Regions from separate parts of the Sphingomonas sp. P3_C6 genome, predicted to be linked through region 2. Evidence: riboswitches for the same ligand, from Rfam matches in the RefSeq annotation. Region 2 holds a riboswitch; each other region holds the start of a gene.
What was found. Region 2 has a riboswitch for cobalamin ahead of metE (5-methyltetrahydropteroyltriglutamate--homocysteine S-methyltransferase). Riboswitches for the same ligand answer to the same signal wherever they lie in the genome.
Positions count from the first base shown of each region.

Region 1: it holds a riboswitch for cobalamin, as region 2 does, so the genes downstream of both, AC1DT7_RS10435 (TonB-dependent receptor plug domain-containing protein) here and metE (5-methyltetrahydropteroyltriglutamate--homocysteine S-methyltransferase) in region 2, are expected to answer to the same signal.
Region 3: it holds a riboswitch for cobalamin, as region 2 does, so the genes downstream of both, AC1DT7_RS13525 (TonB-dependent receptor plug domain-containing protein) here and metE (5-methyltetrahydropteroyltriglutamate--homocysteine S-methyltransferase) in region 2, are expected to answer to the same signal.

Region 1 is NZ_JBFUHB010000007.1:155,019-159,914, forward strand. Features, by position in the region: gene AC1DT7_RS10415 (N-formylglutamate amidohydrolase) at 224-1,081, opposite strand; gene cpdR (cell cycle two-component system response regulator CpdR) at 1,219-1,596, shown strand; tRNA gene AC1DT7_RS10425 (tRNA-Val) at 1,668-1,742, shown strand; gene AC1DT7_RS10430 (hypothetical protein) at 1,795-2,052, opposite strand; cobalamin riboswitch at 2,159-2,359, shown strand; gene AC1DT7_RS10435 (TonB-dependent receptor plug domain-containing protein) at 2,598-4,493, shown strand; gene AC1DT7_RS10440 (ABC transporter substrate-binding protein) at 4,493-4,896, shown strand, end outside.
Region 2 is NZ_JBFUHB010000037.1:25,950-30,845, reverse strand. Features, by position in the region: gene AC1DT7_RS22295 (hypothetical protein) at 1-632, shown strand, start outside; gene AC1DT7_RS22290 (acyl-CoA thioesterase) at 670-1,047, opposite strand; gene metE (5-methyltetrahydropteroyltriglutamate--homocysteine S-methyltransferase) at 1,064-3,373, opposite strand; cobalamin riboswitch at 3,487-3,717, opposite strand; gene AC1DT7_RS22280 (multicopper oxidase family protein) at 4,054-4,896, opposite strand, start outside.
Region 3 is NZ_JBFUHB010000012.1:88,685-93,580, forward strand. Features, by position in the region: gene AC1DT7_RS13525 (TonB-dependent receptor plug domain-containing protein) at 1-1,292, opposite strand, end outside; cobalamin riboswitch at 1,410-1,601, opposite strand; gene AC1DT7_RS13530 (cobyrinate a,c-diamide synthase) at 1,632-2,936, opposite strand; gene AC1DT7_RS13535 (hypothetical protein) at 2,995-3,504, opposite strand.

The DNA.
Region 1 (4,896 bases), on a different contig from region 2:
ACCGTTCACGCAATTAACGCGCGAAAGCGGCTGCTGCCGCCAAGCACATTCAAACCGGCTCTTTTCGCTCTTGAAGCGCCAAAACCGGGCTCCTATATCTGTTTAGCGCGGCGTCGTGTCCCCCCTTTCGCGGGGCCGTGCGACACACCTCCGGGTGTGTCTCCTCCCTGAACCTTGGCCACCGCGTGCTGCATTGCACGCGGTGGTTTTTTTATGATTCTGCCTATTCGGCGGCGATCGCGCCGGGCAGGGCCAGGGTCTCGTCCGCCACTGCATCGATCATCCGCCGCAGCAATGTCGCCATCGCCGTCAGCCCGTCCCCCGGACCGTCGAGCGCGGGGTCGAGGTAAAGCGAGCGGTCGAACTCGATCTGGATCGCGTGGATGCCGGTCGCGGGCCGGGCCTGCGCGTCCAGGATATACCCGCCGGCATAGGGTGCGTTCAGCGCGACGGATATCCCGTCGGCGAGGATCTCGTTTTCCAGTCGATGAACGAATCGAGACGCGGCCGACCGGCCAAAACGGTCGCCCAGCACAATCCGCGCCGTTCCCTGCGCCGGTGTCAGCGGCGGCATCGAATGAACGTCTAGGAGCACCGCGATGCCGAAGCGTGTGCGGGCGCGCTTCAGCGCCTCGGCCAGGGCGGCGTGATAGGGCCGGTGGTCCGTTTCGATCCGCGCCATTACCTCGTCGCCGTCGAGCCGCCGCCGCCAGATGTCGCCGGCGCCTGAAACCCGGCGCGGAACGAGGCCGAGTCCGCCACGCATCCTGGCCGACTGGATCGGCATCGCCTGGCGGCTTGCACCGTCGTCGATGCCGGGGTCGCGTTCCTGCTCGCTGCGGTTGAGGTCGATCCAGGCCCGGGCGACGCGCTGCACCAGCATCGTCTCGTTGGCACGTGCCAGGATGGCCACGGCGTCGATGTGGCGGTCCTCCAGCGGCGTCAGCGCCACCACGGGCACCCGCAGCGCAGCACGCAATGCCAGCGGATACTCGCGCCCGGCGTGCGGCACTGACAGGATGACCGGGCTCTCCGGCTCGTCGGGGCCGTATCGGTCGAAGGAAAGGGCGCTCTCGGCCATTGTCTTCAGCCTAGGCCGGGTGCCCCTCCGCCGCAATCGCGCTTTGTGCCGGAACGGCATGGCAGGGCCGGTCCGAACGCTGGAAAATCTTAAGAGCTTGGCGCATATGCTCGGGCCACCAACTGAGCGGGATCGCGATGATCAGAATATTGCTGGCCGAAGACGACCGGGTGATGCGCGAATATCTGACGCGTGCGCTCGAGCGTTCGGGATATGCCGTCAGCGCGGTCGATCGCGGCACAGATGCGATTCCGCTGCTTGAATCGCAGCAGTTCGACCTGCTGCTCACCGATATCGTCATGCCGGAAATGGACGGCATCGAGCTTGCGCAGCGCGCTGGCGAGATGTGCCCGGATCTGCGCGTCATGTTCATCACCGGCTTCGCGGCGGTCACGTTGAAGGCAGGCAAGACGATGCCGCAGGCCCGCGTTCTCTCCAAGCCGTTCCACCTGCGCGACCTCGTGCTCGAGGTCGATCGCATGTTCGAAATGGAGAATGCGACGAGGGGTCTTTGAATGAAGGGTGCGATTTCGTGCATGGCCGCTTGCGCCATCCGATAACCCTCGTTAGAGGGCGCAACTCGCGTGGGCGTGTAGCTCAGTGGTAGAGCACTGTGTTGACATCGCAGGGGTCGCAAGTTCAATCCTTGCCACGCCCACCATTTTAAAAAGCCCGCAAGGTTTCAGGACCTTGCGGGCTTTTTTATCGCCGTCTCAGTCAGGTTCGCGCTGGGCGCCGGATTCGACCGCACGCAGCATGCGTGAGCGGAACTTCACCCGTTGCCAGAAGGTCGCGTCCTGCAGGCGCCTTTCCTTGATCGCGTCGCCGGTCAGCTGGTCGAGCATCGCGTCGCTCATTTCGGCGTCCCCACTGGCGAACTCGCCCGAGATTTCGTCGAAACGGTCTCGCTGCTCCTGCGCCGTGTAGGTGCGGGGAACGAACGCCGTCGTCCGGGCCGAGGAACCGTTCATGTCAGGACCGCCTTGATGGAATCAACGGTCCGGACCGGCGGCGTGTTCCCGCGTTGATGGCGCGCGCCACGGGGCACGTCGCTTGCGTCCCCGCCCGCGCGCCGATAAGGGCGCCAGCGTGACGGGTTCCCGGCAAGGGGAACAATAGGGAAGTCGGTGCGCGGAACGGTCCGCAATTCCGATGCTGCTCCCGCAACTGTGACCGGATAGCAGATGCTCCCAACTGCCACTGGGCGAAGGCCCGGGAAGGCGGAGCATCAGGCGAAGACCCGGAAGTCAGGAGACCTGCCCGCCACAGTCGATCCATCGCGCGGGCGGGATGCACCGGGCGGTCGAGGGCATTGCCTCGAGCGAGCGACATGAACCGGGCCATCGGGGCCGGATGTCGCCTGAGGCGCGTCCGGCATTCGCGGCCCCATGTAGAGGGGTAGATTATGTCCATCAATTCCACGGTCAACGACAACGCTATTTCCTCCCATTCCGGAGATATGCGTAACGATCGTTGCGGACTCGCACTTTTTCGTCGTCACCGGCTTGGTAACCAATTGAGCCTCCTGGCAATCCCCGTTGCGTTGTTGTCCGCTGCGCCGGTGTCCGCGCAGGAGGCGGGCGAGGAGTGCAAGGCCGGGTCGGACGACTGCATCGTCGTCGCCGACCTGCGCGCGGGGCCGGACATCGTCGTCGCGGCGCGCGTCCCGCAATATGCCAGCCAGATCGGCCAGTCGGTCACGGTCATCACCCGCGACCAGATCGAGCAGCGCCAGACGGTCGCCGTTTCCGATCTGCTGGCGACCACGCCCGGCATCACCGTTTCGCGTAACGGCGGACTTGGGACCGTCACGGCAGTGCGTATCCGCGGCGCGGAAGGCGAGCAGACACTGACCCTGATCGACGGGGTGCGGGTCAATGATCCGTCCTCACCCGGGGGCGCTTTCGATTTCGGCTCGTTGCTCGCCGGTTCGATCGACCGGATCGAGATCCTGCGTGGGCCGAACTCGGTGCCCTGGGGTAGCCAGGCGATTGGCGGCGTGGTGAACATCGTCACCGCGCGTCCAACCGAGGGCCTGCAGGGCCGCGGCAGCGTGGAATATGGCTCGTTCGACAGCGTCTTCGCCAATGCCGGCATTTCCGGCGGCCGCGGCCCGGTCACTGCATCGCTCACCGGCGGCTATGCCCGTACGGACGGCATCTCGATCGCCGCGAACGGCACCGAGCCCGATGGCTATCGACGCTACGGCGCGACCGGTCAGGTCGGCATCGCGTTCACGGACGAGATCGGGGTGGATCTGCGCGGCTATTACGCGCACAGCAAGACCGACTTGGACGGCTTCGCCTCGACCCCGCCTTATGGCCTGATCGACGATCCCGAATATTCGACGTCGCAGGAGATCTACGGTTATGCCGGGGTCCATGCGAATTTGCTCGACGGGCGATTCCGCAACCGCGCCGCCTTCACCATCGCCGACATCAACCGTGACAATTTCGATCCACGGGCCGGTTCGGACGCCATCTTCTTCGGCCGCGGCCGGAGCGAGCGTTATGAATATCAGGGCGATTTCCAGGCCGCGCGGCAGCTCCGGCTCGTTGCCGGCGTCGAGCGGGAGAACAGCAATTTCCGCACCGACACCGACAGTCACGCGAGCCACATCACCAGCTATTACGGCCAGGCCATCGTAACGCCGATCGACATCCTGACCGTCACGGGTGGCCTCCGCCGCGACGAGAATGCCGATTTCGACGGGCATACCAGCTATAGCGTCAATGCGGCCCTAGCGCTGCCCGAGGGGACCATTTTTCGCGGCAGCTACGCCGACGGTTTCAAGGCGCCGACGCTGTATCAGCGCTTCGCCTCCTTCTACGGCACAATCGACCTGAAGCCGGAGGTTTCGCGCAACTATGATTTCGGCGTCGAGCAGCGTCTGTTGAGCGGTGCGGCGACGATCGGGGTCACCTATTTCCACCGCGATACGAAGAACCAGATCGATTTCGATTCGGTCACCTTCACCTACAGCAACATCGTTCGCACGCGCGCCAAGGGTGTCGAAGTGGAACTGTCGCTGCGACCCACCGACGCCCTGACGCTGACCGGCAATGTCAGCTATATCGACAGCGAGAACCGGTCGCCCGGCCTCAATTTCGGCAAGGATCTGGCACGGCGTCCGAAGGAGACGGCCAATATGTCGGTGGACTATCGGCTGCCCTTCGGTCTCTCGGTCGGTGGAACGGTCAGCATCGTCGGAGACAGCTTCGACAATGCCGGCAACACCACCCGGCTCGATGGCTATGTCTTGACCGGCCTGCGCGCGGAAATGCCGATCGGCGATCGCTTCTCCGTCTATGGCCGGGTCGACAATCTGTTCGACGAGAAATATCAGACGGTCGCGAACTATGGCACGGCCGGTCGTGCCGCCTATGGCGGTATCCGCGTGAAGCTCCACTGATGACCCTCCGTTCATCAGAACGGAAAATCGGGCGCGCGGTCCTGCCGCTGCTCCTGCTTCTCGCCGGGTGTTCGCCCGCGCGGCCGCCGGGCGGCGGCGGGATCGTTTCCACCAATCCCTGTTCGGATGCGGTCCTGATCGATCTGGTCCCGGCCGGTCGCATCGCCGCGATCAGCCATTATTCGCAGGATCCCGGGGCGACCTCGATCGACCTGTCCGTGGCGAACCGCTTTGCCTCCACCACCGGCACTGCGGAGGAAGTGATCGCGCTCAAGCCCGACCTGGTGGTGACGAGCAGCTTCACGCCCGCCAGCACGCGCAACGCCTATGACCGTGCCGGGCTGAAGACCCTGGTGCTCGATTATCCGTCGACGATCGAGCAGAGCAAGGCGCAGGTCATGCA
Region 2 (4,896 bases):
CCGCCTGGATGGTGCCATGGACCGTGCGCAACGCCGGGGCCCTGGGCGAACCAATCCCCATCCGGAGCAATTTCGGCCTCGAGCTCGCCATCGGCAATCATGAGCAGGCGCTGTCGGGCGGCGATCCGGCCGCCGTCTTCAGGGCACGCCTGCAGGCGATCCATCCCTATCACGGGCGCGAAGCCAATCTGCGCGCACGCACGGTAGGGGAGGTCGCCTATGCGCGGATAATGGGCGATGGCGCGAAGAAATGGATCCGGGACAATCCAGCCAAATTCCTCCGGCTCTGCGCCGACCATTATCTCGAATTCTTCTTCCCCAGGCCGTGGCAATTCAAGGGCAGCCAGAACGACCGATTCCCCGGCATCAGATCATTCCTGATCTCGTTCGTGAATGCGCTGGGCATCCTCGGCCTTGCCCTGAACGTCATGCGAAAGCGGCGCGGCTATCATTATCTCGCGGTCTATATAGCCCTGATCGCCCTGCCTTATGTACTGGTCCAGCCGATCCCGAGATATACGTATCTCGTCTACGGCCTGCTTTGCTTCCTCGCGGTCGACCTGATCCGGGAGATGGCCAGGTATCTCCCGATCCGCCAACCCCGCACCGTTCCGAACGCCGTCTCCCGATAGCGCAGGCCACTCCCCCTCTTGAAGGGGACTGACGGAGTCAGGCTTCCAAAGGCGGCACCGGCCGCGGCCGACGATCGGGCCCGACCGCGACGAAGGAGAACACGGCCTGAGTCACCTTGCGCAAATCCTCGCCATGCCGATCGCGCGCCCAGGCCTCGACCTCGACCCGCATCGAGGTCCGCCCGACCTCGGCCAGCCGGGCGAACACCGACACCTCGTCCCCGACAAAGACCGGGCGGTGGAAGGTGATCCCCTCCACCGCGACGGTCACCGCCCGGCCCCGCGCGTGGCGCGACGCGACCGAACCGGCGGCCAGGTCCATCTGACCCATCAGCCAGCCGCCGAAGATGTCGCCATAGGCGTTGGCGTCGGCTGGCAGCGCGGTCACGCGGATGGCCGGCTGCGTATCGGGCATGGTCCGATGCGAATGGTCAGGCTGCGTCATAGGCATTGCGTACCCGCATCCGTTGCGCCGCCGCAACCATGGCGATCAATGCCGGGCGAACCTCCTCCCATTTTCTTGTCTTCAGCCCGCAATCGGGGTTCACCCAGAGCTGTCCGGCCGGCAGGCGCCTGCCGGCGAGCGTCAGCAGCTCAGTCATCTCCGCTTCTGCAGGGATGCGCGGCGCGTGGATGTCGTACACGCCCGGCCCGATCTCGTTGGGATAGGCATAATCGGCAAAGGCATCGAGCAACTCCATCTGCGACCGGGCGGTCTCGATCGAGATGACGTCGGCGTCCATCGCGCCGATCGACGGCAGGATGTCGTTGAATTCCGAATAGCACATATGGGTGTGGATCTGGGTGTCGTCGCGCACGCCCGATGCGGTCAGCCGGAAGCATTCGACCGCCCAGTCGAGATAGGCCTGCCAGTCGGCCCGGCGCAGCGGCAGCCCCTCCCGCAACGCCGCCTCGTCGATCTGGATCACTGCGGCACCGGCCGCCTCCAGATCCATCACCTCGTCGCGGATCGCCAGCGCGATCTCGCGGCAGCTACGCTCACGCGGCTGGTCGTCGCGCACGAACGACCAGTTCAGAATCGTAACCGGGCCGGTCAACATGCCCTTCATCGGCTTATCCGTCAGCGACTGGGCGTAGCGCCACCACTCGACCGTCATCGGCCGGGGCCGGGCGACATCGCCGTACAGGATCGGCGGCCGCACGCAGCGCGATCCATAGCTCTGCACCCAGGCGCTCCGGGTGAAGGCGAAGCCCGACAGCTGCTCGCCGAAATATTGCACCATGTCGTTGCGCTCGAACTCACCATGCACCAGCACGTCGAGGCCGATCTTCTCCTGCCACGCGACCGTCGCCGCCGTCTCGATGCGCAGGAACTGCTCATAGGCGGCATCGTCGATTTCGCCCCTGATATGCGCGGCCCGCGCCTTGCGCACCTCCTGCGTCTGCGGGAAGGAGCCGATCGTCGTGGTCGGGAAACTCGGCAGGCCGAGCCGCGCCTGCTGCGCCGTCCGGCGATCGGCAAAGGGCGATGCCCGGTTCGTCATGCCGGCGTCGACCGCCGCCAGCCGCGTCGCGACCTCGGGGTTATGGATCAGCGGCGACGCCTTGCGCGATTCAACCGCGGCGCGCGCTGCCGCCAGCGGCTCGGCGACCGACTCGGCCCCCTCGTTCAGCGCCTGAGCCAATACCGCCAGTTCGCCGATCTTCTGCACTGCAAAGGCGAGCCATTGCTTCACCTCGGGGTCGAGCGCCGTCTCGATGCCGAGATCGACCGGTACGTGCAGCAGCGAACAGGACGGTGCGAGGATCACGTCACGTTCCGCCGCAATTGGCGCGATACGCTCGATCAGCGCATCGAGATCGGCCCGCCAGATATTACGGCCGTCGATCACGCCGAGCGACAATAGCAGGTCAGGCCGGGCACGCTGCCACACCGCATCGAGCTGTTCCGGCGCACGCACCAGATCCACGTGCAGCCCGTGGACCGGCAAGTCGGTCGCCAGCGCCAGATTATCGCCGAGCGCGCCGAAATAGGTTGCCAGCATCACCTTCGGCCCGTTCACCGACAGGCGCTTGTACGCCTGCTTCAGCGCGGCGCGCTGACCGTCGTCGAGGTCGAGCACCAGGCACGGCTCGTCGATCTGCACCCAGTCGCCCCCGGCGCGGGCGAGCTGCGCCAGCACTTCTTCATAAACGGGCAGCACCGCGTCGAGCAGCGACAGCGGCGCCGCATCCTTGCCCTTGGCGAGCGTCAGCCAGGTCACCGGCCCGAGCAGCACCGGGCGCGTGTGGTATCCAAGCGCCTTGGCTTCGAGGAATTCGTCTACCAGCTTGCTCGACGACAGCGCGAAGCGCTGCCCCGCGCTCAGTTCCGGCACCATGTAATGATAATTGGTGTCGAACCATTTGGTCATTTCCTGCGCGGTGCTGTCGACCGCATGGGTGCAGCCCTCATGGCCTTTCGCACCCTGTGCGCCGCGAGCCATCGCGAAATAGGTGTCGAGGCCGACCTTGCCGCCGCTCCAGCCATAGCGCGCAGGCACCGCGCCAAGCATCGCCGAGATGTCGAGCACATGGTCGTAGAGCGAGAAGTCGCCGCTCGGGATGACGTCCGCGCCGAGCGCGCTTTGCCGCGCCCAGGCGGCGGCACGCAGGCCCTGTGCGGCAAGCGTCAGGTCATCGGCGCCGGACTTGCCCGACCAGAAGCTTTCGAGCGCGACCTTCAGTTCGCGGCGCGGGCCGATGCGGGGGAAACCCAGAGTGGCAACAGAGATGGTCATCGTCTTGGCCTTGCGTTGGGCCAGGTGACGGCCGGACGCGCGGCAACGGGCCGACGCCCTCATGGCAAGCCAGGGCGCGGTGGTGCACGCGGCCTGACCGGACACCCCGCCGGAGGACGTTATCTGACGAGGCAGGTCTCCTGACTCGCGGGTCGATGCGCCGGTCCGGCCTTCCCGGTCCCTTGCCTGGACCAGTGACACGAATTGGACCGCCGCTCACCGCTCACAGTTGCGGGGGCAGCGCCGGAATGGACTCGCCCCCTCACGGGTGCGCGCCGTCACCGGCTTCCCGTCTTAGCTCCGCCCGGAAACCCGGACGAAGAACCTCGACAGTCATGAGGATAGCCATCAAGAGCGCTGCGTCAAGTTACATATAAAGATTTCTTTATATCTTTATATGATGCTCTAACAACGAATGGGCCCGATAGGGGTGACAAAAGTCTCCAACAAAAAAAAGCACGGATTCGCGGCGTTTCCGCTCGTGGAGTTCCAACAGAGGCAGCAGAATCCACCGGGACTTTTGTCACAGACATACGCCACCAACCGTCACCCCGGACTCGTTCCGGGGTCCATCGAGCCGCAAGCGCACCGCCAAAGCTCTGGCGTCTTACCCAGCCGCGGAATGGATGACGGAACGAGTCCGGCATGACGGGGTGTGGATGGGAAGGCCGACAGCCCCCTCAGTGGTGCATGCCTTCCATCGGCTTGGCGCCCTCGGCCGCGTGGAGGCCGGTCTCGCCCTGCCCCAGCACCACCGCGACATTCTGCATCATGCCCTGATCCTCATGGTCGAGGATATGGCAGTGGATCACGAACTCGCCGATATAGCGCTGGTACCGCGTCCGCACCCTGACCGTGTAGAAGCCCTTCGGAACGGTCGGCGCCAGGCCCTTGATCCAGAGCGTGTCCTTCCACACCCCCTTCAGCCCGGCATATTGCGGATCGATCTTGCCGCCGTCCGCATCGTCGATCGATCCGGGCGCGCTGACGTCCTTGCCGCTCGGGTCGGTGATCGAGACGATCTGGAACGGATTGACGTGGATGTGGAACGGATGGCTGCCGAGATGCGACTGCATCACCCATTCCTCCGCCGTGCCGAGCACCAGCTTGCGATCGATCCGGTTCGGATCATAGGCCTCCGTATCCTCGGTCTTCAGCGTGTTCCCGACCTCGAACTTGGTGTTGTTCTTGTCGCTGGTGTCGATGAAGAAGGTCAGCTCCTGCGGCGGCCGGCCTTTCGTCTCGCTCTCCTCGATGTCGGGATGCGGCGTGAACTGGGTGAATTTCAGACCGGCCTTCAGGTCGGCGACGACCGCCGGCTGGACGGCGGGCGGCATGGCGGCCTGGGCGCGCGCGACCAGCGCGTCGGTCACATAGGCAGTGATATCGGGCACCGCCGTGCCGGCCTCGACCCTCACCGTCCCCATCAGCTGCGGGCCCGGCGTATCGCCGTTGACCGATCCTGCACCCGGCGAGGACGCGTCGATCACGCAATAATCGCCTGCCTCGGGGAAGACGACCAG
Region 3 (4,896 bases), on a different contig from region 2:
TTGAAGCCCTCGCCATAGCTGGCGCGGAGCACCGTGCCGGTGGGTAGCACCCAGACGCCGCCGGCGCTGAACAGGGTCTTGCTGCCATAGCGGCTATGATCGTCGTTACGGATGCCGCCGGTCAGCGTGAGGCCCGACAGGATCTCGCCGCTCACCTGCCCATAGACGCCGGTGATCTCGGCATTGCCGCGCGCCGCGGCGGGCACCGGCGTGGCCAGCGCGGCGGGTGGGGAGACGCTGCGGAAACGCGACTTCTCGTTCTCGACGCCGAAGACCGCGTTCCAGCCTTTGAACAGGGCAAGGCTGCCCTGATATTCGATCCGCTCGTTGCGGCCGGCTGAATCGAACGACTGAGGGCGCTGGCGGGTCGGATTGTAGTTATCGCGCTTGGTGTTGGTATAGCCATAGGCCACGCGGTTGCGCAGGCGGCCGCCGAACAGATCGACGTTCAGGCCGGCATAACCGACAAATTCCTTGTTGAGCGAATAGTCGGCCGAATCCCCGCTGGTCGAATCCAGATCGGTACGGCCGTTCGAATAATAGCCGCGGACATCGGCGCTGACGCCATCGGCCAGTTGAAGCACGGCGCGGCCGGTGACGCTGCTATTGGTATAGCCGTCCTTTTCGACCCCGCCGAAAGCGGGCGCGATGGCGGAGATGCCGTCAGTGGTGAAGGTCTGGCCGCCGATACGCCACGACAGGGGGCCGGTCTTTCCGCCCAGGCCGGCGCGTGCGCTGACCGTGTCGCGCGAGCCCGCCTCGACATCGAAACTGCCTTCGAGTTTCCGCTCGGGCAGCGGGGTCACCACGTTGACGACGCCACCGATCGCCTGGCTGCCCCACAGGATCGACTGCGGGCCGCGCAACACCTCGATGCGCGCGGCGTCGCCGACCAGAAGGTTTGCGAAATTATAGCCGCCCCCGGCCGAGGAAGGGTCGTTGAGCTTGACCCCGTCGATGACGACGACGGTCTGGTCGGTCTCGGCACCGCGGATCCGCAACTGGGTCGCGGTGCCGTAACCGCCGTTGCGCGACAGGCTGACGCCTGGCGTGCGCAGGATCAGATCGCCGACGGTCAGGTCCTGGCTGCGGTCGATCGCCGCCTTGTCGAGCACGGTGATCGACGAGGCGACCTTGTCGATATCGGTCGGCGTGCGTGTGGCGGTAACGATGACGGTGCCGCTCTCATTGGAATCGGCATCGGAATCGGCGGCGGCATCGGGCCTTGGCGCTTCCTGCGCGAAGGCCGGCGTGGAAAAAAGGACGGCGAGAAACAGTGACTGCTTGAGCATTTAACCCCTAACGACATTCGAGGCGCCCGGCAGGCAGGGAGATCCCCACCCGCAAGACGCGGTTCGGCTATGTCGCTACGCGGGTTGACCCGTTCGCTCGGCGCACCCTGGCCGGACGAAGAACGACCGCGACGGGCAGGTCTCCTGGCTTGCGGGTCAATGCCGGGTCGGGCCGCCTTCTCAGGATCGAAATCCCAATGGCATGTGGTCCGTTGGCTCGCCGCTCACAGTTGCAGGGGCAGCCGGGGTCTTGAACCCCGTTCCCATTTTCATCCCCGTTTCCGGGGAACCTGTCGCAAGCCGGCGCCTAGGCGGCGGCGGGGACGGCGTCAATCACGGTCAGGCGATCGCATGGAAATAGGTGCCGGTGACATGACCGACCGCATGGCCGGCCGGCGGGAGCGGGTTACCCTCGCCATCCACCACGTCAGCCAATGACGCTTCTTCGCCGCCCGCGAGGGTCGAATGATGATATTCGTGCCCCCAGCTCGTCTCGCCCCGATCGGCAAAACCCATGTCGCGGCGCCATCTCGCGCGGCGGTAGCCCAGCTGGAGTTTGCGCCGCGCGAAGCTGGTCTCGACAGGCAGCAACCCGGCCATGGGATGGGTGACCCCATCGGCATCTTCGAGCGATCGGCCGAGCACCATATAGCCGCCGCACTCGCCATGGACGCGACGCGTCGCGGCAAAGGCGGCGAGACCATCAAGGAACAGCCGGTTGGCCGCGATCCTGGCGGCATGAAGCTCGGGATAGCCGCCGGGCAGCCAGCAGGCGTCGCAGTCGGGCGGCGGAGGCTCGTCGGCCAGTGGCGAGAACCAGACCAGCTCGGCACCGGCCCGGCGCCAGCCATCGGCGACATGCGGATAGAAAAAGGCGAAGGCATCGTCGCGGGCAACAGCGATCCGCTGTCCCGGCGGGCGCAAGGTAATGGCCGGCAGGGGTGCATCCTGCGTGGCGCCGGCCACCGCGGCAATGGCGGCGAGGTCGCAATGCGCGGCGACCACATCGGCCATGGCGTCTATACGGCTGCCGATCGCGGGATGCTCGCCGGCCATGACGAGGCCGAGATGCCGTGACGGCATCGCGAGCCGATCGTCGACCGGCACCATGCCGAGCAGCGGGATGGCGGTGCGGGCAAAGCCGGCTTCGATCATCCGGCGATGCCTGGGGCTCGCGACCCGGTTGATGATCGCGCCGGCAATGCGCGGCGCGCCCGGAAAGGTGGCGAGCCCGTGCGCTACTGCCGCGACCGACTGAGCGCTGCCGCTTGCCTCGAGCACCAGTACTACCGGCCAGCCGAGCAGCGACGCGACCGCCGCACTGCTTCCGCTGCGATCCCCGATGGCCAGTCCGTCATAAAGCCCCATCGCCCCTTCCGCGACGACCAGGTCGACGCCCCGCGCCGCCTGTGCGCCGGCGCCAGACAAAGCCGACGGATCGAACGCGAAACCGTCGAGATTGGCCGAGGGCCGCCCGGTTGCGATCAGGTGGAAGCCGGGGTCGATATAGTCGGGACCCGCTTTCGCGCCACCGACCCGAAGGCCGGTGCGCGCCAGCGCACGTTGCAGGGCAATGGTCAGCACGGTCTTGCCCGCGCCAGAGCGCGGGGCGGCGACCATCAGCCCCCGGCCGAGTGCCGTCATCGGAATTTGACGTCCGGCCGCATCGCCACCCTGCCGCCGAACGGGCGCTTCGACCAGATCAGGGCGTGCGACAGACTTCGGCGACCTGCGCCGCCGATTCGAGATCGCCCGCCTCGAGGACGAGCTTGCGCGCTTCGCCGCATTTACCCTCCAGGATGAGCTGCGCCGCTCTCCGGGCGAAGAAGCGGCGTTCCGCATCCTTGACCGACAATGTCGGCGTCATGCTGTCCGTTGCCGTCCCCGCCCCCATGCCAAGGCCGGTGGGGATCTTGTCTGCCGTCTTGCCCGAAGGGTCGACGAACTGGATCAACCGCACGCCCCGGTCCGCAAGCTTGAAGGCGATCTTGGACAGGCATTTGAGATCGGTGCTGTTCCGCGCGATGACGCGCACCGGTTTCCCCGCCGCCCATTCCTTGGCACGCGCATCGAATTCCCGGTCGGTCAGTTCCCGGTCGGCAAAGCGGACCCGGCAATCCTGCCGCTGGGCCGTGACCACGATATCGTCGGGCATGGCGGCGTCAGCCTGGCCGGTGGCGGAGAGCATCGACGCGAGGAGCAAGATCAACATCGCACCCTATCTCCCCGCGACGAGCGGCAAACGCAAGGGCCTCCCGCCCGATCACAGTTTACGACCTGTAAACCATAAGGGCGTACCCAGCGTCGCGTTGGGGGAATACACATGACTTTGAAGACATCGGTGATCGGGCACATGATATGTGCCCTTGGAATACTCACGCCTGCAGCCGCCAGTTCGACCGAATCGGTCAATCCGTGCCGCGCCGTCACCACGCAGCCGAGGCTTATCTGCGATGCAGCGGCCTGCGTCCGGGTTTCCCAGCGGGAACTTTGCGAAGCTAGTGGCGCAAGAGCGGTCGAGCCGCATGTCGAGCAGAGGCCGTCTGCAAGGCCGATCGCCGCACGCGGCGACCAGCTGGAACGGTTGTTGGACAGCCTGCGCTGACCGCAATGGGCGGGGCCGCGGGCCCCGCCCCAAAGCCGGTCCACCCTAAAACTCTGCTGAACGATCATGGCGTAAGGGCCTGGGCTGCGCCATGCGCGCTCAGTCGGGATCGACCTTTTCCCGATTGCCGTTCGCCGGACGCACGACAGCCGCAAGTTCGATGGCCCAGCCCGAAGGTGTCTTGACCATCGGCCTGCCGCATCCCGAACACACGCTCCGGAATTGTTCACCGTCGAAGTGCGCGCGCTTTCGGTCGCGAGCATGCGACCCCACCATGCATTGCACTCGCTGCAATAGATTCATGTTCGCCCCCCGGCGCTCGACAGCTTTCCCGCGCCTGGGCGATGCGATAGCATTTTCGACAGAAGCCCGCACGAAATTCCAGCGACAACTCGAAAATCAGGCAGCCCATTGTCACAAATTCTTCAATTTTCGTCTTTTATGACAGAATTTTCATCGATAACGGCGGCAGGCCTGTTCTTAGTTATCCTTTAACAAATGAAACATTTCTCGGATTCTCTTATATTTACCTCACCATCCTCGCTGTCGGATATGGCTACATCGCCGCGCGACAGCTTCCCTTTGGATGACCAGACGCGGAGAACGACAGCGAGAATTGGACGCACGTCTCGAATCGAACCAGAGTCGATATGGTCGCCCTTCAATTCCGCCGCCGCGCCCGCCGCAAGATATGGACAGCCAATGTAAATTCATTCTAGCATCCCCCCGGGAGGACTTGGGGGTGAAGGCAATACGCACCTTGTCGCTAGTGCAGCCGAAACGATGCGCCCGCGGGGAGCATCGGCCGGAGACACCAGGCGCACGGCTGAGGCTTCGGTACCTTCACGCCCGTTGCTGCGATTGCGGCCTTCATATCGTTCAGGTCAACGGCGAGTGGTTCATCGACTGAACGCGATAAAACCCCGCACTCCATCAGGCTTTCGACACGCCGAATAAACCAGCGTCAGATTTTCAGGCCCAGTGTCCCGCTGCGGCGGC